DNA from 3 places in the Pseudoflavonifractor phocaeensis genome. Region 2 is predicted to be linked to each of the others. Evidence: predicted binding sites of a transcription regulator. Region 2 holds the regulator's gene; each other region holds the start of a gene.
What was found. The regulator HrcA, encoded in region 2, represses chaperone genes, less so after heat shock. The targets are predictions, from matches to a motif close to TGTTAGCACTCNNNNNNNNNGAGTGCTAACA.
Positions count from the first base shown of each region.

Region 1: the regulator HrcA is predicted to act here: its motif matches at 1,981-2,011, upstream of htpG (molecular chaperone HtpG).
Region 3: the regulator HrcA is predicted to act here: its motif matches at 2,733-2,763, upstream of AAEU42_RS00510 (co-chaperone GroES).

Region 1 is NZ_JBCDMT010000002.1:294,124-301,607, reverse strand. Features, by position in the region: gene AAEU42_RS03485 (pyridoxamine 5'-phosphate oxidase family protein) at 1-3, opposite strand, end outside; gene htpG (molecular chaperone HtpG) at 25-1,938, opposite strand; gene AAEU42_RS03475 (hypothetical protein) at 2,068-3,966, opposite strand; gene AAEU42_RS03470 (TIGR00282 family metallophosphoesterase) at 4,108-4,887, shown strand; gene AAEU42_RS03465 (metallophosphoesterase family protein) at 5,478-6,560, shown strand; gene AAEU42_RS03460 (ATP-binding protein) at 6,557-7,484, shown strand, end outside.
Region 2 is NZ_JBCDMT010000001.1:380,715-388,198, reverse strand. Features, by position in the region: gene AAEU42_RS01930 (AAA family ATPase) at 1-841, opposite strand, end outside; gene AAEU42_RS01925 (cysteine desulfurase family protein) at 1,000-2,130, shown strand; gene AAEU42_RS01920 (MATE family efflux transporter) at 2,179-3,543, shown strand; gene hrcA (heat-inducible transcriptional repressor HrcA) at 4,158-5,219, shown strand; gene grpE (nucleotide exchange factor GrpE) at 5,257-5,823, shown strand; gene dnaK (molecular chaperone DnaK) at 6,057-7,484, shown strand, end outside.
Region 3 is NZ_JBCDMT010000001.1:98,474-105,957, forward strand. Features, by position in the region: gene AAEU42_RS00495 (THUMP domain-containing class I SAM-dependent RNA methyltransferase) at 1-506, shown strand, start outside; gene AAEU42_RS00500 (WG repeat-containing protein) at 509-1,636, shown strand; gene AAEU42_RS00505 (diacylglycerol/lipid kinase family protein) at 1,641-2,600, shown strand; gene AAEU42_RS00510 (co-chaperone GroES) at 2,811-3,095, shown strand; gene groL (chaperonin GroEL) at 3,248-4,873, shown strand; gene AAEU42_RS00520 (magnesium transporter CorA family protein) at 5,079-5,996, shown strand; gene AAEU42_RS00525 (AfsR/SARP family transcriptional regulator) at 6,296-7,484, shown strand, end outside.

The sequences.
Region 1 (7,484 bases), on a different contig from region 2:
CATAAAGCACCCTTTTCCTTTCTTTTACACCATCAGCGAACAGACCAGCTCGGTGTACTTCCCCGTATCCTCCACCGGCAGCCCGGCGATGATAAGGGCCTGGTCGTAGAGCAGCTCGGCGTACTTCTTCGCCTTCTCCGGGTCCTGCCCCACGGCCTGGGCCAGAGCCCCATACACGGGGGAGTCGGCGTTGAGCTCCAGCACCCGCTGGGCCTTGATGGCGCCCTCTCCCGCCTCCATGCGCTGGAAGTACTTCTCCATCTCCAGGGACACCCCGCCCTCCGCGGTCATGCACACGGGGGCGGATTTCAGCGCCTTGGAAAGGCGCACGTCAAAGACCTTGTCCCCCAAGGCCTCCTTCACGAAGTCCAGCACCGGCTTGTTGGCCTCGGCCTTCTTCTCGTTCTCCGCCTTCTCCTCCTCGCTCTCGGGGAGGGCGTCGGCGGCCCCGGCGTCCTTGAAGGGCTTCTCGCCGTATGCGCCAAGGGTCTGGGCCACGAACTCGTCCACCTCGTCGGTGAAATAGAGGATCTCATACCCCCGGTCCAGCACCCGCTCGCCCTGGGGCAGGCCCTTGGCCTTGTCCAGGCTCTCGGCGGAGAGATAGAAGATGGACTGCTGGTCCTCCTTCATCCGCTCCTGGTACCCGGCCAGGGCGGTCAGCTCCTCCCCGGCGGAGGAGGGGAAGAGCAGCAGGTCTTGAAGCAGGTCCTTGTGGGCGCCGTAGTCGCTGACGGCCCCGTACTTGAGCTGCCGGGAAAAGGCCTTCCAGAACTTGAGGTAGGTCTCCTTCTCCTCCTTCTGGAGCTTCATCAGCTCCGCCTTCACCTTTTTCTCCACGGTGCTGGCGATGATGCGCAGGGCCCGGGTGTGCTGCAGGGTCTCCCGGGAGATGTTCAGCGGCAGATCGGGGGAGTCCACGATGCCCTTGACAAAGCTGAAATAGTCGGGCACCACGTCGGGGCACTTGTCCATGATGAGCACCCCGGAGGAGTAGAGCTGAAGCCCCTTCTCATAGTCCTTGCTGTAATAGTCGAAGGGGGCGTGGGCAGGGATGAAGAGGAGGGCCTTGTACTCCATCTGGCCCTCGGCGGCGATGTGGATCACCGCCAGAGGGTCCTCCCAGTCCCCGAACTTCTCCTTGTAGAACTGGTTGTACTCCTCCCGCGTCACCTGGCTCTTGGGCCGCTGCCACAGGGGCACCATGGAGTTGAGGGTCTCCACCTCGGTGTAGCTCTCGTACTCAGGCTTGTAGTCCTCCGGCGCGTCGGCGGGCTTCTCCTTCTGGCGGGACTTGGTCATCTCCATGCGGATGGGGGTGTGGACATAGTCGGAATACTTCTTCACAAGGCCCTGGAGGCGGTACTGCTCCAAGTACTGGCCGTAGTCCTCCTCCTCGGTGTCCGCCTTGATGTGGAGGATCACCTCGCTGCCCACGTCCGCCTTCTCGCAGGGCTCCACGGTGTAGCCGTCGGCGCCGTTGGACTTCCACTCCCAGGCCTCGTCGGAGCCGTAGGCCCTGGAGCGCACCGTCACGGCGTCGGCCACCATAAAGGCGGAGTAGAAGCCCACGCCGAACTGGCCGATGATATCCACCCCCTCGGCGGCCTCCCCCTTGTCCATCTCCTGCTTGAACTGGAAGGAGCCGCTGCGGGCGATGGTGCCCAGGTTTTTCTCCAGCTCCTCCTTGGTCATGCCGATGCCGTTGTCGGTGATGGTGAGGGTGCGGCTGTCCCTGTCGGGGGTGATCACGATCTGGAAATCCGACCGGTTCAGCCCCACCTTGTCGTCGGTGAGGGCCTTGTAGGCCAGCTTGTCCACCGCGTCGCTGGCGTTGGAGATGAGCTCCCGGAGGAAGATCTCCTTGTGGGTGTAGATGGAGTTGATCATCAGATCGAGCAGCCGCTTGGATTCCGCCTTGAATTGCTTCTTCGCCATGGGTGATTCCTCCTATATGAAAGTAAATTTATAAAAACATAGCGTTAGCACTCTTTTCTCCAGAGTGCTAACGCTATGATAGTCCTTCGTGTCATAAATTTCAAGGGGGTTCCCAAAAAGTTTACAATTTCACGTGCCTTTGTACAAAGCGTCGTCCAGGGGACAGACGTATTCCAGCGTCCGCTCCGGGGTATAGCGGTAGACCTCAAACCGCAGGGTGCCGTCGGGAGCGGCGAAGCCGGCCCAAATGCAGTCGTGGTACTCATCCTGAAGATTGCCTATGTTCCCCATATACTCGGAGGCCTGACAACCCAAGGTTTCATTCACGTCCAGGTACACCAGTTCCCCGCCCTTGAGGTCGTAGATGCCGATGCCTCTCGCCTTCCCCTGGAGGTAGACCACGATTTCCGGGTCGCCCCCGCCGTCCAGGTCGTGTTCCTCCGTCATGGTGGGCACCTCCAGCCTGACCTGGGGCGTCCCGGTGTCGTCCGGGGCGGTGTAGCGGATCAGGGTGCTCCCCGGCACGATGCTGACCTCCTCCCGGGTCCAATTCCCAATCATCTCCCCGCTCCGGTGGACGTCCACCGCCAGGGCCTTCACGGTGTCGTACTGGTTTAGGCCGCCGTCGATGTCCAGCCACTCCCAGCTTTTGAAGCCCAGGGCCCGGTCCCCCGCCGTCACCAGCAGGTTGGCCCAGAGGGCCCCGTGGATGCGCAGCTCGCTGTCCACGTAGGCCCCGCCGGCGATAATGTGGGGCGCCCGCTCCGGCGGGTCCGCGGTGAAGACCGCCCCCACCTCGTAGACCCTGGCGTCCAGCTCGGGACGGGCCTGGACCTCCCGGAAGCCGGTGAGGGTCCAGGAGACGGTGACACCCCCCTCGTCCGGGAACATCTCGTCCAGGTTGGGGAACATCTGATCCAGATAGGCCTCCACCCCCTCCCGATAGGCGGCGTAGGCGGCCTCGTCGATCTCCCCGGCCGGGACGTCGTGCTGGGTGCGGACGCGCCGGTAGAGGGCCTCGTCCTCCACCCACACCCGGCCGCTGGGCAGGTGGCCCCCGCCGAAAATCTCCACGATGTTTTCCTCCAGGCTGGTGAAGAGGTGGACGGCGTCGTCCCCGGACCAGGCGCTCTGGCCCTTCTCTCCCAGGTAAAAGTCCAGAGTCCACACCACGTCGCTGTCCGAGCCGTTCATCGTCAGCCCGTCGTGGTCCAAGGGATGCTCCAGGGCGGAGCGCACGAGGCCCGCCAGCTCCTCTTCCGTGGGGGCGTTCTCCTCCGCCCCGGTCCAGGAGATGTGGCCGATGTCCTCCGCCTTCAGCCCCGTCAAAAGCTGGGCCAGGGTCTCCCCCTCCTCCATGGTGAAGGACTGGATGAGATACCGTCCCTCCTCCGCCCGGAGGGTGAGCACAGACCGGCTCCCGTCCTCCCTGGGCCGGGTCCACAGCCGGGCCCCGTTTTCGTCCCAAACCCCGCCTACGCAGGGAAAGGCGCCGGGGCCGAAGTCGCTGGTGAAGGTGTAATAGGCGCCGTAGTCCTCCAGATAGAATACCCCGTCGGTGTTCGTCAGCTCCGCCGTGGTGATTCCGGCGTAGCGCCGCAGGGTGTCGTCCACCGAGGAGCGTAGGATGCGGTGGGTGGGAACGGGCAGGTCGGTGACCCGGACCTCCTCCGTCCCCAGGTCCTCCCGCCACGGGAACCCCGGCAGGGCCGCCAGGGCGGCGAACTCCTGGGCGTCGGCCTCCCCCAGGGTGCCGTCACCGGGAAAGTAGCGCAGGAATTCCTGGAAGTTCAAATCCTCCGGGCGGTCGTAATAGCTGGTAAAGAAGCCGCTCACCGCCGTGGCGTAGGTTCCGTCCTCCCGCTCCTCCAGGGGGGAGAAAGCCTCGTTGACCCGATCGATCTCCTCCTGGGTCAGGGGCGTGCCCCCGCGATTGGCGGGCGGGGCAGTCTCCTCCGCCGGGGCGGCCTTGCACCCGGCCAGCAGGGCCAGGGCGCAGATCAGCGCAAGCACTCTTTTTTTCATCATTCATCCACTCCTCTGCCCACAGTGTAACAGAATTTTCCGTTCCAGTCCTTGCGGGGAGTTTACGATTCGGTGACGAGTGGTAACGATTGCGCTTTCGGGCAAAATCTCTTATAATGTACCTGATAGAATGGAGGAAAAAGAATGCTGTTACATCTTCTGGCCGTGGGCGACGTGGTGGGCGATCCCGGCCTTGACTGCCTGGCCCGGCACCTGCGCACCCTGAAAAAGCTGAAGGCCGTGGATTTCACCGTGGTCAACGGGGAAAACGCCTCCGGCGTGGGCATCACCCCCCGGCAGGCCCAGGACATCTTCGACGCGGGGGCCGACGTCATCACCCTGGGCAACCACACCTGGAACCGGCTCCAGATCGCCGACTTTCTGGAGGAAAACCGGTATATCCTCCGCCCCGCCAACTACACCAACCGGGTCCCTGGCCGGGGCTTCGGCGTTTTTGACGGCCCCAGGGGCCTGCGGATCGGGGTGCTAAACCTCATCGGCCGATGTGAGATGGACTCCAACTTCGACAACCCCTTCACCGTGGCCGACGCCGCCCTGAAGGCCATGGACACTGACCTTGTGGTGGTGGACTTCCACGCCGAGGCCACCAGCGAGAAGGGGGCCATGGGCTACTATCTGGACGGCCGGGTCCAGGCGGTGTGGGGCACCCACACCCACGTGCCCACCGCCGACACCCAGATCCTTCCACAGGGGACGGGCTTCGTCACCGACCTGGGTATGACCGGCCCCGCCCGCTCCGTGCTGGGCATCCGCCCGGATCAGGCCGTCAACCGCTTCCTGGGCGGCCTTCCCGTCCGGTACGAGGCCGCGGGCGGCGCCTGCAAGCTGGAGAGCGTCCTCTTCACCATCGACAGCGAGCGTAAGGTCTGCGTCGGGGCGGAGCGGGTGGATATCCACGGGTGAGGGGGGTGCCTTTCATAAAAGGTTTTCCGCCCCGGAGGCGGCACCTTCCGGGGGGCGTTTCGACGTGCTCCCCCAAGCCCCCCGCTCAACGGCCAGCCAAGGGGGGCCCCGAGAACCCGAGGAACCCCCGTCACCTTACTCCGTAACGGGGCCGGGGTTCGCAGGTCTTAGGCTTCCCCTGGGGGAAGCTGTCTGCGAAGCAGACTGATGAGGGGAACTTAACGTTTCGCAGAGCCTTTCGTGTTTTCCCCAGTTCCCCTCATCCGTCAGCCTGACCGGCTGCCACCTTCCCCCGAGGTGAAGGCCAAAGGCCACACTGTATCAAGAAACTGTCAGTGGCCGAGCGGCGCTAGGGGAACCACGGGTCGCACAGACGCTCCCGTGCTTTTCCCCCTGTCAACGGGCAGTAAACCTTCTACTAGGAAGGGAATCTGCGAGCAGGTTAGCACCCAAGATTTTTCTTTGGGGGTCTGGGGGAGGTTTCTTTTCCTCGGAAAAAGAAACCTCCCCCAGATTTACGCACGTCCCGACGAGCAATCAGTTATCAACCAAACGGGTATTTCACCCATTGACCAGAAAGAAGGTGCCCCATGCTTCATATCCTCCACGCCGCCGACCTCCACCTGGACGCCCCCTTCGCCGCCCTGACGGCGGAGCAGGCCCGCCAGAGGCGGGCGGAACAGCGGCTTTTATTGGACGCTCTGGCCGACACCGCCATTGAGCGGGGGGCCGATTTAGTACTGCTCTCCGGCGACCTGCTGGACTCGGGCCAGACCTACCGGGAGACCGCCCAGGCCCTGGCCTCCGCCCTGGGCCGCGTCCCCGCGCCGGTGCTTATCGCCCCCGGCAACCACGATTTCTACACTCCCTCCTCCCTCTACGCCGCCGCCTTCTGGCCCAAAAACGTCCTCATTTTTAAAGAGAGCCGCCTCCAGTCGGTGGACCTGCCCGCCTGCACCGTCTACGGCGCCGCCTTCACCGCCCCCTTCCGGGACGACTCCCCCCTGGCGGGCTTCCACGCCCCCCAGGGGGACAAGCCCGCCGTCATGGTCCTCCACGGCGACGTGGAGGGCACGGGCCGCTACTGCCCCATCCGCCGGGAGGACATCGCCGCCAGCGGCCTTACTTATCTGGCCCTGGGCCACATCCACGCCTGCTCCGGCCTGCAAAAGGAGGGGTCTGTCTCCTGGGCCTACCCCGGCTGTTCCGAGGGCCGGGGCTTCGACGAGCTGGGGGACAAGGGGGCGCTGTGGGTCACCATCGACGGCGGTGGGGTCACGGCGGATTTCCTCCCCCTGGCCCGCCGCCGGTATGAGATCCTCCAATGTGACCTGACGGGGAAGGACCCCGCCCAGGCGGTGGCCGGCGTCCTCGCCCCCGGCAGCCGGGAGGACATCTGCCGCCTCCTCCTCACCGGGGAGGCCCACGGCGTGGACCTGCCCGCCCTCACCGCCGCCGCCCAAGGCCTTCGCTGGGCCGTGACGGTGCGGGACCACACTCGGGTGCCCCAGGACCTCTGGGGCCGGGAGGGAGAGGACAGCCTCACCGGTCTCTTCCTCCGGGACATGCGCCGCCGCATCGACTCCGCCGGGGACGACGGGGAGCGGGCCACCCTGGAAAAAGCCGTCCGCTTCGGCCTGGCGGCGCTGGAAAACGGGGAGGATACGCCGTGAAGCTGAAAAAACTGACCGCCACCTTCGGCAAGCTGGAAAAGGCCGTATTGACGCCGGGAGAGGGCTTCACCCTGGTGGAGGCCCCCAACGAGGGGGGCAAATCCACCTGGGCCGCCTTCCTGCGGGCCATGTTCTACGGCTTTCCCCCCCGGGACCGGGACAAGGTGGGCTATATCGCCGAGAAAAACCGCTACCAGCCCTGGTCGGGCGCGGCCATGGAGGGCACCATTGAGCTGACCTATCAGGGCCGGGACCTGACCCTCCGGCGGGGCCCCAAGGGGGCCGCCCCCTGGGGGGCCTTCTCCGCCGTGTGGACCGCCACCCAGGAGCCCGTGGGCTTCCTGACAGCGGAGAACTGCGGGGAGGTCCTGCTGGGGGTCTCCCGGGAGGTCTTTGAGCGCACCGCCTTCCTGGGCCAGGGGAACGCCGCCCTGGACGCCAGCCCCGATCTGGAAAAGCGGGTGGCGGCTCTCGCCACCTCCGGGGAGGAGGACGTCTCCTTCTCCCAGGTGGAGCGCCGCTTGAGGGACTGGCTCAACCGCCGCCGCTCCAACAGCCGCAACGGCCTCATCCCCAAGCTGGAGGAGGAGCTGGACGGGCTGGAGGCCCGGCAGGCCCAGCAGGAGGGCCTGCTCCGCCGGGCCCAGGCCGCCCGGCAGGAGAAGGAGGCTCTTGAGGCCCAAAAGGCCGGGCTGGAGGCCCAGCTCCAGGCCCACTCCGCCGCCCGGCAGGCCCAGCAGAGCCAGCGCCGGGCCCAGGCCCAGGCCGACGTGGAGACGGCCCGGACCCAGCTGGAGGCCGCCCAGGCCGCCGCGGGTACCCTCCCCCCCGCCGAAGAGCTGCGCCAGGCCCAGGGGGAGCTGAGCTACGCCAACACCCTGTCCGCCAACCTTCGGCTGGCGGAAAAGGCCATCCTCCCCACCC
Region 2 (7,484 bases):
CCACGAGCTGGCCCTTGGACAAAACGCCGATGGCGTGGTAAAGCTTGGCCAGCAGACGGGCCACGGTGGTCTTGCCGGTGCCGGGGTTGCCCAGGAACACCAGGTGGAGGGACAGGGGCGGCACGGGGAGGCCCTCCCCCTCCCGCAGGCGGCGGACCTTCACCAGGTTCACGAGGCTCTTCACGTCGGCCTTCACCTTGTCCAGCCCGCACAGCTCGTCCAGCTGGGCCATCAGTTCCTCCAGGGTGGGCTCCGGCTCCTTTTTCTCCTCTTCCTCCTGGACCTCCTCCGCCGGGGCGGGGGCGGCAGGGGCGGGGCGGGAGGTCACGAAGTCCTTGGCGTCCAGCGGGGCCTTGCCCCCCTCCAGGCCGTCCTTGTCGCACAGGGCGGACAGGGCGTCGGCGCAGCGGTTGACGAAGCCGGCCTCCCCCTCGCTGACCACCCCGTCCACGGCGGCGAAGAGAAGGGCCATCAGGGTGAAGAGGTCCACGAACCGCCGGGCCAGGCCGGTGTTCGCCACCTTGTCCCAGGCCCGCATGCGGCCGAAAAAGTCCGGGGTCTTGAAGCCGGGGTAACCCGTCACGCTGGTGCCCAGCTCCCAATAGAGGATGGAGGGCACCGGGTTGCCCCGGAGGTAGATGGCGTTATAGTACTCCACATAGCCGGGGGTCAGGGCGGCCCCGTCGGCCTTCCAGGTCCCCAGGGCGCAGGACTGGAAGAACGCGTCCAGCTCGTGGGTCAGCCGCACCCGGAGGGCGGCGTCCGGGACGGCGCGGATGAAGGCGGAGACGCCCTCCTCGTACTGCTTGTGGACCTCCGCCGGGGAGAGGGGTGTTTTCATAGGTGGTCACCTCTGATTTAAAGTATTTCCATTATAACCGCTGGGCGGGCATTTGGCAAACGCTCCTTCCGCCTCTTGACTTTCCCCAATCTTCGCATTAGAATAATTAAGCTGCTTCATTATTATAAAGGTGCTTTAACAAAAAGGAGTTGACCCATATGCCCATCTATTTGGACCATGCCGCCACCACCCCGGTGTGTCCCGCCGCAGTTCAGGCCGCCGTGGAGGCCATGACGGAGGGCTGCGGCAACCCCTCCTCGGTCTACCCCCTGGGGAAGGCCGCCGCCCAGCGGCGGGAGGCCGACCGGGCCGTGGTGGCCGGGGCTCTGGGGTGCCTGCCGGAGGAGTTCTTCTTCACTTCCTGCGGCACCGAGGGGGACAACTGGGCCATCTCCGCCGCCGTGGAGCTGAACCGGCGGAAGGGAAACCACGTGGTCACCACCGCCATCGAGCACTCCGCCGTGCTGGAGCCTATGAAGGCCCTCCAGGCCAAGGGCTTTGAGGTCACCTTTTTAAAGCCGGACAAGACCGGCCGCATCGACCCTCAGGCCGTGGCGGAGGCTGTCCGACCCGACACCATCCTGGTGTCCATGATGCTGGTCAACAACGAGGTGGGTTCCCTCCTGCCCGTCCGGGCCGCCGCGGACGCCATCCGGGCCGCGGGCTCCCCCGCCCTTCTGCACACCGACGCCGTCCAGGGCTTTTTGAAGGTGCCCTTCACCCCCAGGGAGCTGGGGACGGACTTCGTCACCATCTGCGGCCACAAGGTCCGGGCCCCCAAGGGCATCGGCGGGCTCTACATCAAAAAGGAGCTTATCCCCAAAATAAAGCCCCTCCTGCTGGGGGGCGGCCAGGAGCGGGGGCTGCGGCCCGGCACCGAGCCCACCGCCCAGATCGCCGCCTTCGCCGCCGCCGTGGCGGCCTGGACCCCCGGAACTTCCGAGGCCATCCGGGGGGTGAAGGACTACGCCGCGGAAAGGCTCTCCGCCATCGACGGCGTGGAACTCATCGACCGGGGGGACGCCCCCCACATTCTGCCCATCTCCCTGCCCGCCTTCTCCGGCCAATCCCTGGTGGAGGCCCTGGGGAGCCAGGGGATGTACGTCTCCTCCGGCTCGGCCTGCCACCGCGGGAGGCCCAGCCACGTGTTCGCCGCCATGCCGCTGAACCCCAAGGTAAAGCTGGGGGCCCTGCGGGTCTCCTTCGGGCCGGAGTCCACCCGGGAAGAGGTGGACACCCTGGCGGGGCTGCTGGAGCATATCTGCAAAAACAAGACGCTGCTTTTTTGACGGGCGGGACACCGCACGAGGTAAGGAGGTAATTGGTTGTTTTCTTACATGAGGAGGGGCAAGGCCTTTTACAAGGACGTCGTGACCCTGGCCATCCCCATCATCCTGCAAAATCTGATCACCAACTCTCTGGGCCTGCTGGACACCTTCATGGTGGGTATGCTGGGGGAGGCCCCCATGGCCGCCGTGACCCTGGCCAACATCCCCATCTTCGTGGTGCTGCTGATGGTCTTCGGGATGCAGTCGGGGGCGTCGGTGCTCATCAGCCAGTTCTACGGCAAGGGGGACTATGACGCCATCAGCCGGGTCATGGGCATCGGCTTTTACGTCTCCGGCGCCGTAAACCTGGTCTTTGGCTGTATCATGTGCTTCTTCCCGGTCCAGTTCATGGGCCTCTTCGGCAGCGACGCCGGGGTCATCGCCCTGGCCGCCGAGTACGCCCGGATGGTCGCCTTCTCCTTCTTCTTTGACGGACTGGCCCAGGTGTACATCGCCGCCCACCGCAGCATGGCCAACCCCAAGCTGGGCCTGTACATCCTGGTGGTGTCCATGGTGAGCAACACCTTCCTCAACTGGGTGTTCATCTTCGGCAAGCTGGGGGCCCCCGCCATGGGGGTACAGGGGGCCGCCCTGGCCACCCTCATTTCCCGGATGCTGGAGTGCGCCATCGCCGTGGGCCATATCTGCCTCAACAAGAGCTTCCGGGTCAAGCCCAGCCAGCTTTTCCGTCCCGGCGGGGAGATGCTCTCCCGGTACTTCCGCTATGCCACCCCCGTGGTGCTCAACGAGACCCTCTGGGGCCTGGGCACTGCCATCTACCCCACCATCATGGGCCACATGGAGGGCTCCCAAGCCATCCTGGCGGCCTTCGGCATCTCGGGCAACATCGAGAAGGTGGCCACGGTGGTGGTCTTTGCCATTGCCGGCACCGCCGCCATCATCGTGGGCCGGGAGATTGGCGCAGGGCGGCGGGACACGGTGTATGAGGTGGGCCTCACCCTGGACACCCTGGCTTTTCTCGCCGGGCTGATCGTGGGGCTGGTATTGATCGTCCTGACCTTCACCTTCTTCAGCCCGGTGCTCTACCCCATGTTCCACCTGTCGCCGGAGGCCTCCTCCATCGCCACCATGATGTCGGTGGTCACCTTCTCCTTCCTGTCCCTGCGCTCCTTCAACTCCACCAACACAGTGGGGGTGCTCCGGGGCGGCGGGGACGTGCGCACCGCCTCCATCATCGACCTGAGCCCCCTGTGGTTCGTGTCCATTCCCCTGGCCGCCCTGGCCGGGCTGGTGTTCCACTGGGGCATCCTGGTGGTGTACCTGTGCATCTCTCTGGAGAACGTGGTGAAGTTCTTCTTCGGGATGGCCCGGCTGAAGTCGGGGGCGTGGATCCGGGATGTAACCGCGGCGTAAGGACCGTTTTTTCGGGAAAAGCCCGGTTGATTTTCAGCGACTGCACGTCAAACGTGCGTAAATCTGAGGGACATTTCTTTTCCCGAGGAAAAGTCTTGGATACTGACCTGGTCGCAGATTCCCTTTCTAGTAGACAGTCTACTGCCCGAAGCTAGGGGGGAAAAGCACGGGTGCGTCTGTGCGACCCGTGGTCCCTCTCGCGCCGCTCGGCCGCTGACGTGTTCTTGACACAGCCTGGTCTTTTAGCCTTCCCCTCGGGGGAAGGTGGCAGCCCGAAGGGCTGACGGATGAGGGGAACTCGGGATAATGGGAAAGGCCCTGCCAAACGACAAGTTCCCCTCATCAGTCTGCTTCGCAGACAGCTTCCCCCAGGGGAAGCCTAATTGATAGGCCTTCACCCGGCCACGGGCGTCCACTATCGCCGTTGGCAATCCCACCGTCTTACCGCTAACCCCCGCCCCTTTCCTTGCCACGGAAAGGGGCGGTTTTTTTGCCGCATTTTCCTGAAATCATTCACATTTTATTTACAACCCCAACTATTGACTTTCCCGGTCCATGGTGGTACATTATCTTTAGCACTCAGGAGAATAGAGTGCTAAAATCTTTTTTGTGAGGTGAGCGGCTTGGACTTAAGCGAACGAAAAAAGAAGATCCTCCGGGCCGTCATCGAAAGCTACGTCCAGAACGCCGAGCCGGTGGGCTCCAAGGCGGTGGCCGAATGGGCCCGGCTGGACGTATCCTCGGCCACCATCCGCAACGAGATGGCCGATCTGGAGGAGCAGGGCTACCTGGAGCAGCCCCACACATCCGCCGGACGGGTGCCCTCCCCCAAGGGCTACCGGCTCTACGTCAACGAGTTGATGGGAGACTACAAGCTCTCCATCCAGGAGACCCAGCGGATCAACGAGGCCCTCCACCTGAAAATGAAGGCCCTGGACCGGGTCATCGACGAGGCGGGCCGGGTGGTGGCCAAGCTCACCCAGTACCCCGCTTTCGCCCTGGCCACCGGGCCGGAGAAAATGACCATCCGGCGCTTTGATCTGCTGCTGGTGGAGCAAAACGCTTTCATCGCGGTGGTGATGACCGATTCCAACGTGGTGCGCAACAAGCTCTTCCGGCTCTCGGAGGACCTGAGCGAATCCCAGCTTCAAATGCTGGGCACCCTTCTGAACACCGGTTTCACCGGCCTGACCCTCTCCGAGCTCACCCCCGAGCTGGCCCGGGTGGCCCGCCACGCCACGCGTGAGGCCTACGACCTCATCGAGCTGGTGGTACGCTTTGGAGCCGAGGTCCTGGACGAGCTGACCAAGCGGCCGGTCCACACCGCGGGCATCGCCAACCTGCTGGAGCACCCGGAGTACCAAAGCCTGGAAAAGGCCCAGCCCTTGATGAGCTTCCTTTCCGACGAGGAGTTCGGCCCCTTCCCCATCCGGGTCGACCCCGGCAGCCCCACCGATATCGTCATCGGCCCGGAGAACGTGGCCGAGGCGCTGAAAGATTCCAGCGTGGTCATGGCAAGCTATGACCTGGGCGACGGGATGAAGGGCCTGATCGGCGTGGTGGGCCCCACCCGGATGGATTACGCCAAAATCTCCGCACGGCTGTCCTATTTCGCCAGAGGGCTGACCTGGCTCATCGGCCAAGGCGGGCTTCCCCCCGGCGATCCTGAGCAGTGACGCCGCTTTATCACGAGAATACCAAGGAGGGAATCTCTTGAGTAAGAAAGAGAACAAAAAGCAGGCCCCCGAGGCCGGGGACCAGACCTTGGACGAGGCCGTCCAGACCCCTGAGGCCGAGATCCAGGCCGATACCCCCGGCGCCGAAGGGCCCGATCCCCTGCTGGAGGAGCTGGAGACCCTGAAGGCCAATCTGGCCGATCAGGAGGACAAATTTCTCCGGCTGGCCGCCGAGTACGACAACTTCCGCCGACGTAGCCAGAAGGAAAAAGAGGCCATCTACTCGGACGCCAAGGCCGACGCGGTGAAGGCCCTCCTCCCCGTCTACGACAATCTGGAGCGGGCATTGAAGCAGGACACCCGTGACGAGGCCTACGCCAAGGGCGTGGAGATGACCATGACCGGCCTGAAAAAGGCGCTGGAGTCCCTGGGGGTCCAGGAGATCCCCGCCCTGGGACAGAGCTTCGACCCCACCTTTCACAACGCCGTGATGCACGTGGAGGATGAGGAATACGGCGAAAACGTGGTCGTGGACGTCTTTCAGGCCGGGTTCACCCTGGGCGAAAAGGTGATCCGCTTCGCCATGGTGAAGGTGGCCAACTGATCCCCCGCCGGAAGGCTCCCCTCATCAGTCAGCCCGCGGCTGACAGCTTCAACGACTTTGGCTTGCATCAAGCAGCCCTAAGCGATCGCTAAGGCCCGCTGGACCCCAGGGGAAGCCCTTAAGCCTTCCCCTGGGGGAAGGTGGCACAGCGAAGCTGTGACGGATGAGGGGAACCTTTCGATTTTCATATACTTTTGTATAAAACAATTTACTTTGTTATTGGAGGAATTTATATGTCTAAGATCATCGGTATTGACCTGGGTACCACCAACTCCTGCGTGGCGGTCATGGAGGGCGGCGAGGCCGTCGTCATCCCCAACGCCGAAGGCAACCGCACCACCCCTTCCGTCGTAGCCTTCTCCAAGGAGGGCGAGCGGATGGTGGGCCAGGTGGCCAAGCGCCAGGCCGTCACCAACCCCGACCGCACCGTGGCCTCCATCAAGCGTGAGATGGGCTCCGACTACAAGGTCACCGTTGACGGCAAGAGCTACACCCCCCAGGAGATCTCCGCCATGGTGCTCCAAAAGCTGAAAAGCGACGCCGAGGCCTACCTGGGCGAGAGCGTCTCCGAGGCCGTCATCACCGTCCCCGCCTACTTCACCGACGCCCAGCGCCAAGCCACCAAGGACGCCGGCCGCATCGCCGGGCTGGACGTGAAGCGCATCATCAACGAGCCCACCGCCGCGGCCCTGGCCTACGGCATCGACAAGGAGTCCGACCAGAAGATCATGGTCTACGACCTGGGCGGCGGCACCTTCGACGTGTCCATCCTGGAGATCGGCGACGGGGTCATCCAAGTGCTGGCCACCGCGGGCAACAACCGCCTGGGCGGCGACGACTTCGACACCGCCGTGATGAACTGGATGGTGGCCGAGTTCAAGAAGGACTCCGGCATTGACCTCTCCGGCGACAAGGTGGCCATGCAGCGTTTGAAGGAAGCCGCCGAGAAGGCCAAGATCGAGCTCTCCGGCGTCACCTCCTCCAACATCAACCTGCCCTATATCACCGCCGACGCCAGCGGCCCCAAGCACCTGGACCTGACCCTCACCCGGGCCAAGTTCAACGAGCTGACCGCCCACCTGGTGGACGCCACCTCCGGCCCCGTGAAGCAGGCCATGTCCGACGCGGGCCTCTCCTCCGGCGACCTGTCCAAGGTCCTGCTGGTGGGCGGCTCCAGCCGCATCCCCGCCGTCCAGGACATGGTGAAGAAGCTCACCGGCAAGGAGGGCTTCAAGGGCATCAACCCCGACGAGTGCGTGGCCATGGGCGCCGCCCTCCAGGGCGGCGTGCTGGTGGGCGACGTGAAGGGCCTGCTGCTGCTGGACGTCACCCCCCTGTCTCTCGGCATCGAGACCATGGGCGGCGTGTTCACCAAGCTCATCGAGCGCAACACCACCATCCCCGCCAAGAAGAGCCAGATCTTCACCACCGCCGCCGACAACCAGACCAGCGTGGAGGTCAACGTGCTCCAGGGCGAGCGTGAGATGGCCCAGTACAACAAGTCCCTGGGCCGGTTCAACCTGGACGGCATCGCCCCCGCCCGCCGGGGCGTGCCCCAGATCGAGGTGGCCTTCGACATCGACGCCAACGGCATCGTCAACGTCACCGCCAAGGACATGGGCACCGGCAAGGAGCAGCACATCACCATCACCTCCTCCACC
Region 3 (7,484 bases), 280 kb from region 2:
TCATTGCCCGGAACCGGGCCCCGGGGCTGGAGCGTTCCTTCTCCGCCCAGCGGTGGAAGTGGCTGCCCTCCCAGACCTGGCTGGACGCCGCCGGAGAGGCCATGGACAAGGAGTATGACGGGGTGTATGATATCTGGGGCGGGGACGTCGATCCCCAGGCCGTGGCCATCGCCCGGAGCAACGCCGAGAAGGCGGGGGTGGAGGGCGACGTCCGCTTCGAAGTGGCGGACGCCGGACAGTTTCACCCGGCGGAGCCCACTGGCCGGGTGGTGACCAACCCGCCTTACGGCGAGCGCATCATGGAGCACCGGGAGGCGGAAGGGCTTTACGCCGCCTTCGGCCAGGCCTGGCAGGAGGTGCCCGCCGGGTGGAGCCTCTACCTGCTGTCCTCCCATACGGAGTTCGAGCGGACCTTCGGCAGGCAGGCGGACAAGAAGCGGAAACTTTACAACGGGATGCTCAAATGCGACCTGTTTCAATATTTGGGAAAGAAAAAGGGGAGATAGTGATGAAGCGGACAAGACCTCTGGCGGCACTGGCGCTGTGCGTGTGCCTGCTCCTCTCCTGCCTGCCGGGCGCTTCGGCCCTCCAGATCCACGGATACAGCGAGGGCTTTGCCCAGGCGGAGGAGGACGGGAAGTGGGGCTTCGCCGGCCCGGACGGGACCGTGGCCATCCCCCTCCAGTATAATTCCGTGGTCTCCTTCTCCTTGGGGATGGCCGCGGTGAACCTGAACGGCCGGCTGGGGGTCATCCGCCCCGACGGAAAGTATCTCATCGAGCCGGAGTACGACACCCTGATGCCCGCGGGCTATGGGCTGTACATCGCCCAGAAGGGGGGCGGCTGGGGGGTGGTCAGCGTCCTGCCCTACCAGAGCGCCGCCGGAAAAAAGACCAACCAGATCTACCCTCTGATCTACGACAGCGTGGAGGTGGGCAAGAGCGGCGGGCTGGACGCCCTGATCCTCACCGCCCAGGACGGAGGCAAGACCGTGGTCCCCCTGTATCAGCTCCCGGGCCAGCTGGCGGCCCTGGGGGTGGAGGGGAGCCAGTTCCCCCTCACCCGGGGCAAACTGCCCTCCTTCTCCGACGTGAAGGGGAAGGACTGGTTCTCCCTGTGGGTGGATATCGCCTACAACACCGGCATCATGGCGGGCACGGGCGGCACCTCCTTCGAGCCGGGCCGGGCCGTCACCGTGGCCGAGGCCATCCAGATGGCGGCCAACATGGAGAGCCGCTACCGGGGGGACGACTTCCACACCACCTCCCACGTCAGCAACCCCTGGTACAACTCGGCGGTGAGCTACTGCCAGGCCAGCGGCATCATCACGGCGGACCAGTTTGACAGCTACACCCGGCAGATCACCCGCCGGGAGCTGGCCCAGGTCTTTGCCGCCACCAGCCTGGCCAAGAGCCTGACCGAGCGCAACAGCCTGACCAGAGTGAAGGCCGCCGTGGGGGACGTGTCCGCCGCGGACCCCGCCGCTCCGGCTATCTGGGGGCTCTACGCCAAGGGGATCCTCACCGGCGTGGACGGTTCCCTCTCCTACCGCCCCGACGACGCCGTCACCCGTTCCGAGGCCGCCGCCCTGGCCTCCCGTCTGGCCCGCCCGGAACAGCGGGTGGACCTCTTCTGAGCGGATGAGGCATATCTTTATCATCAATCCCTCCGCAGGCCGGAAAAACAGCGCCCACAAGCTCTTGGAGCGTGTGGACGCCGTTTTTTCGCCGGGGGAGTATGAGGCCGCCTATACCGCCGGGGAGGGGGACGCCCGGGCCCTGGCGGAACGGGCCGTGGCCCTGGGGGAGCCCGTCCGCCTTTACGCCTGCGGCGGGGACGGGACGCTGAACGAAGTGGTGAACGCCGCCGCGGGGCGGGACTGGGCGGCGGTGACCAACGTGCCCATGGGCACCGGCAATGATTTTCTGCGTGTGTTCGGCCCGGAGGGGCGCGGGCGGTTCACCGACCTGGCCGCCCTCCGGGACGGGCCCCAGGCCGGGGTGGACCTGATGGACTGCAACGGCCTTCTGGGGCTGGACGTGGTGTGCGCGGGCGTGGACGCACGGGTGGCCGCCGAGGTTCACCGCTTTAAGCGCCTGCCCGTGGTGGGCGGGTCTCTGGCCTACATCCTCTCCCTGGTGGCCGAGGTGGCCAAGGGTATCACCCGGCCCATGACGGTGGATATGGGCCCCATCCATTACAGCGGCCCCGTGGCCATCCTCTGCGTCTGCAACGGCAGGTACTACGGTGGCGGCTTCTGCCCGGTGCCCGAGGCCCAGCCCGACGACGGGGTGCTTGACATGCTCCTGGTGGGGGACATCGGGCGGCTGGCCTTCGGCCGGTATGTGGGCAGGTACGCCGCGGGCCGCTACCGGGAGTGTCCCGAGCTCATTCAGGCCTGGCATGGGGACGCCGTCACCTTTTCGGCTGGGGAGAAAATCACCGTGGTGGTGGACGGGGAAGTCCTGCGGGACACCTCTTTTACCCTGCGGCTGTCGGAGAAGAAGGTGAACTTCTTCTACCCCCGGGACGTCTTTTGGCGTGAAAGTTCACAGACTGCTAACAATTTGGTTGGGGCTGTTTCTGAAAACGGGAGATAAAGCAAGAAAATAAAAGTGAGAAATAGATTGGCGGATATATTTTTGAACAGATCCTATTTTTGAGCTATTTTTTTTGAAAATAGGGAAAATAAGACTTGCCAAATTTGGCAAGCGAGGCTATTATAATAAGCGTGTTAGCACTCCAGTGAAATGAGTGCTAACACGCTGACTTCGTTAAATAAGAAAAAATGATATAAGGAGGAACCCAAAATGAAACTGATGCCTTTGGGAGACCGCGTGATCATCAAGATGATGGAGGCTGAGGAAAAGACCAAGGGCGGCCTGATCCTCACCGGCAGCGCCAAGGAGAAGCCGGAGGTGGCCGAGGTCATCGAGGTGGGCCCCGGCGGCCTGGTGGACGGCAAGGAAGTCAAGATGACCGTCAAGAAGGGCCAGAAGGTCATTACCAGCAAGTACTCCGGCACCGAGGTCAAGGTGGACGGGGAAGAGTACACCATCGTGCGCCAGGGCGACATTCTGGCCGTGGTGGAGTAAGCCGCACCTAGTAAAGCTTCCGCAGGGTGAGCGGGGCCGGCCGGTTGTGCCGGACAGGATTTTGCGCCGCGTTCCCCTCATCAGTCTGGCCGTTGGCCAGCCAGCTTCCCCCAGGGGAAGCCAAACGATAAAAATTTGGAGGTAATGCCATTATGTCTAAGATCATTTCCTACGGCGAGGATGCCCGCCGCGCGCTCCAGCGGGGCGTGGACCAGCTGGCCGACACCGTGAAGATCACCATGGGCCCCAAGGGCCGCAACGTGGTGCTGGATAAGAAGTACGGCTCTCCCCTCATCACCAACGACGGCGTGACCATCGCCAAGGAGATCGAGCTGGCCGACCCCATGGAGAACATGGGCGCCCAGCTGGTGAAGGAAGTCGCCACCAAGACCAACGACGTGGCCGGCGACGGCACCACCACCGCCACCCTGCTGACCCAGGCCATCGTCCGGGAGGGCCTGAAGAACCTGGCCGCCGGCGCCAACCCCATGGTCATGAAGAAGGGCATCAAGGCCGCCGCCGACGCCGCCATCGCCGAGATCAAGAAGAACTCCAAGAAGGTCAAGGGCACCGAGGACATCGCCCGCGTGGGCGCCATCTCCTCCGGCGACGAGACCATCGGTCAGCTCATCGCCGAGGCCATGGAGAAGGTGGGCTCTGACGGCGTCATCACCGTGGAGGAGTCCAAGACCGCCGAGACCTACTCCGAGGTGGTTGAGGGCATGCAGTTCGACCGGGGCTACGTCACCCCCTATATGGTCACCGACACCGAGAAGATGGAGGCCGTCCTGGACGATCCCATCATCCTCATCACCGATAAGAAGGTCTCCTCCGTCCAGGACCTGCTGCCCCTGCTGGAGCAGGTGGTGCAGTCCGGCAAGAAGATGCTCATCATCGCCGAGGACGTGGAGGGCGAGGCTCTGAACACCCTCATCGTCAACAAGCTGCGCGGCACCCTGAACGTGGTGTGCGTCAAGGCCCCCGGCTACGGCGACCGCCGCAAGGAGATGCTCCAGGACATCGCCGTCCTCACCGGCGGTACCGTCATCAGCGAGGAAGTGGGCCTGGAGCTGAAGGCCGCCACCATGGATATGATGGGCCGGGCCAAGCAGGTGAAGGTCAACAAGGAGAACACCATCATCGTCGGCGGCGTGGGCAAGAGCGCCGACATCAAGGCCCGGGTGGGCCAGATCAAGTCCCAGATCGCCGAGACCACCTCCGACTACGACCGTGAGAAGCTCCAGGAGCGGCTGGCCAAGATGGCCGGCGGCGTGGCCGTCCTCCGTGTGGGCGCCGCCACCGAGACCGAGATGAAGGAGAAGAAGCTCCGCATCGAGGACGCCCTGAACGCCACCCGCGCCGCCGTGGAAGAGGGCATCGTGGCCGGCGGCGGCACCGCCTACGTGGACGCCATCCCCGCCGTGGAGAAGCTGCTCAAGGGCGCCGAGGGCGACGAGAAGACCGGCGTGTCCATCGTGGCCGCCGCCCTCACCGAGCCCATCCGCCAGATCGCCGCCAACGCCGGTGTGGACGGCTCCGTGGTGCTGGAGAAGGTCAAGAGCTCCGGCAAGGCCGGTTACGGCTATGACGCCCTCCACGAGGATTACTGCGACATGCTCAAGGCCGGTATCGTGGACCCCACCAAGGTGACCCGCTCCGCCCTGGAGAACGCCGCCTCCATCGCCGCCGTGCTGCTGACCACCGAGGCCCTGGTGGCCGACAAGCCCGAGCCCCCCGCTCCCGCTCCCGCCGCTCCCGACATGGGCGGCATGTACTAAGCAAAAGCATTTCGAAGGCCCGCCGGGAAACCGGCGGGCCTTTTTTGCCCGTATTACCGGCCCGGGGGTGGGGAGGAAGGCGGCAAATTTGAAGCGGCAGGGACGTGGCGGCCCCCTAGCCCGGACTTCTCGTAGACAGATCGGCGCCGCGGCGGTATGATAGGGCAGAACCCTATGAATGAAAAAGCGCACGGAGGCAGTACATATGAAAGAATTTTTGCTGAACACGATGCTGCGGAAACTGGAGAAGAATGACGCCAAAGAGGGTCAGAAATTGGTTTCTCTTATGACGGAAGAGGAGTTCAAAACGGAAGCCGCGGGGATACCGCATAAAAAGACGCTCCTGCATAATATGACCCAGATGGAATACTGCAAGGCAGAACTGTTTGGCTCGTGCATTCTGGGGACCCTTTCCCTGCCGGTCCTGAAGGACAGGGTGGAGGGCAGAGTCCGCTTTGGCTTTTACCTCTCGGAGACGAGGCTCTATCTGGTCGGCGATGTCGACCAGTTGGCGCACCTCGTCGGCCGCATGAAAGAAAACCAGTTTCCGGAGGAGCTTTCCATCCCCGGATTTTTTTGCTATCTCCTGAATTCATGGATCGACGGCGACGTGATTTTCCTGCAAAAAACGGAAGACGCCCTCTCCGCCCTCGAAGAGGGTCTGCTGGAAAAGATCCCGGACCATTTTTATAAGATGCTGATCCCCTACCGGAAGGATCTAATGGCCCTGCACTCCTATTATTACCAGATGATTAACCTGGGCGTCACGATCCGCTCCAACACCAATCAAATGCTCTCTGACGAGGAGTGCCTTGTGTACGGATACTTTTCGGACCGGGCGGAGCGGCTTCACAGCCACGTGGAGGCCCTGCGTGAGTATGTCCTTCAAATCCGGGAAATGCATCAAACGCAAATCCAAGTGAAACAGACCAAAACGATGAATCTGCTCACCGTCGTCTCGGCCATATTCCTTCCGCTGACACTGCTGGTGGGTTGGTACGGAATGAATTTTATCTATATGCCGGAGCTGAGATGGGCCTTTGGTTATCCCGGCGTTTTCGTCGTGGCGGTCCTTATCGTCTGCGTTGAGATCGTTCTTTTCAAGAAGAAAAAACTGCTGTGAGGATGAAAACATTACAGAACGGAATTTTGTGATATGAAAAACTGACGGATGGCAGCAAGAGAAGGGCGGGCAGCGGAAACGACGGAAAACGCTGTGAGGGAACGCAGGGGCCCCGGAAGGCCCGTTTCCCCGCTCCGGGAAGGTGTTCAGAGTTTTTCAACTTTGGTAACATCCCCAAGAAAATATTTCCGAAAAGGGCTGTTCAAATTCCTAGAGATGTTATATAATTAATGCTGTATCTAAGCCGGCATGAAAAGAGTGCCGCATATAACCGGCGTGGGAAGGGGATGGAACGAGGCATGACGAAGGCGCAAGTGAAGGCGGAACCGCAGATCGCGGTGAACGTGACCATGCTGGGCAGTTTTTCCGTCGGCCGGGGCGAGGCCAGGATCAGCGATGAGAACAGCCACTCCCGGAAGTTATTCGGCGTGCTGGGGTATCTGATTACCCACCGGGGCCACATGGTGACCCAGAGCGAGCTCATCGACCTGCTGTGGGACGACAACAGCGACGCCAATCCCGCCAACGCCTTAAAGACCCTTCTCTACCGCATCCGCCGGATGCTGGAGCCCCTCTTCCCCGAGGGGACCGACCCCATCCTCTCCAGCCGGGGCGGCTACACCTGGAACACCCAGGTGGAGTGCCTGGTGGACGTGGACCGCTTCGAGGCCTGCTGTGCCCGGTGCGCCAACACGGGGCTGGAAGAGGAGGAGCGCCTGTCCGCCGGAGAAGAGGCGCTGACCCTTTACCAGGGGGAATTTATGGCAAAAATGGGCCGCCAGATGTGGGTGATCCCCACCGCCGTGCGGCTCCATAACCTATATTTGGAGACGGTAAAGACCTGCGCCGCCCTGCTGGAACAGCGGGGGGAATACGGCGAGATGGAGCTTCTGGCCCACCAGGCGGTCCAGATGGATTCGCTGGACGAGGGGGTCTATGTGATCCTCATCCGCTCCCTGATCCGCCAGGGGAAGGACGCCGCCGCCCTCAGCCAATACGAAACCGCCACCGAGCTCCTCTACCGTAGCCTGGGGGTGCGCCCTTCCGAGGAGCTTCAGACCATCTACCGGGAGGTCATGAACAGCCAGCAGGCCATGGAGACCGACCTGGAGGTCATCCAGCAGCAGCTCAGCGAGACCGCCGAGCGGGCAGGCGCCTTCGTCTGCGAGTACGGCTTTTTCCGCGAGATCTACCGCCTGGAGGCCCGCCGCAGCTCCAGAAGCGGGGTGTGTATCCACGTGGCCCTGATCACCGTCACCAACCCCGACGGCACCCTGCCCCCGCTGGACGCCCTGACCGGCACCATGGACCGGCTCCAGGGGATCCTGGTGGACAGCCTGCGGCGGGGCGACGTGGTGGCCCGGTACAGCGCCGCCCAATACGTGGTGCTGCTGCCCGGGGCCAACTTCGAGGACAGCGTCATGGTGATGGAGCGAATCCTGGCCGCCTTCCGGGCCCGGTACCGGGCCATCCGGCTCAAGCTCTCCT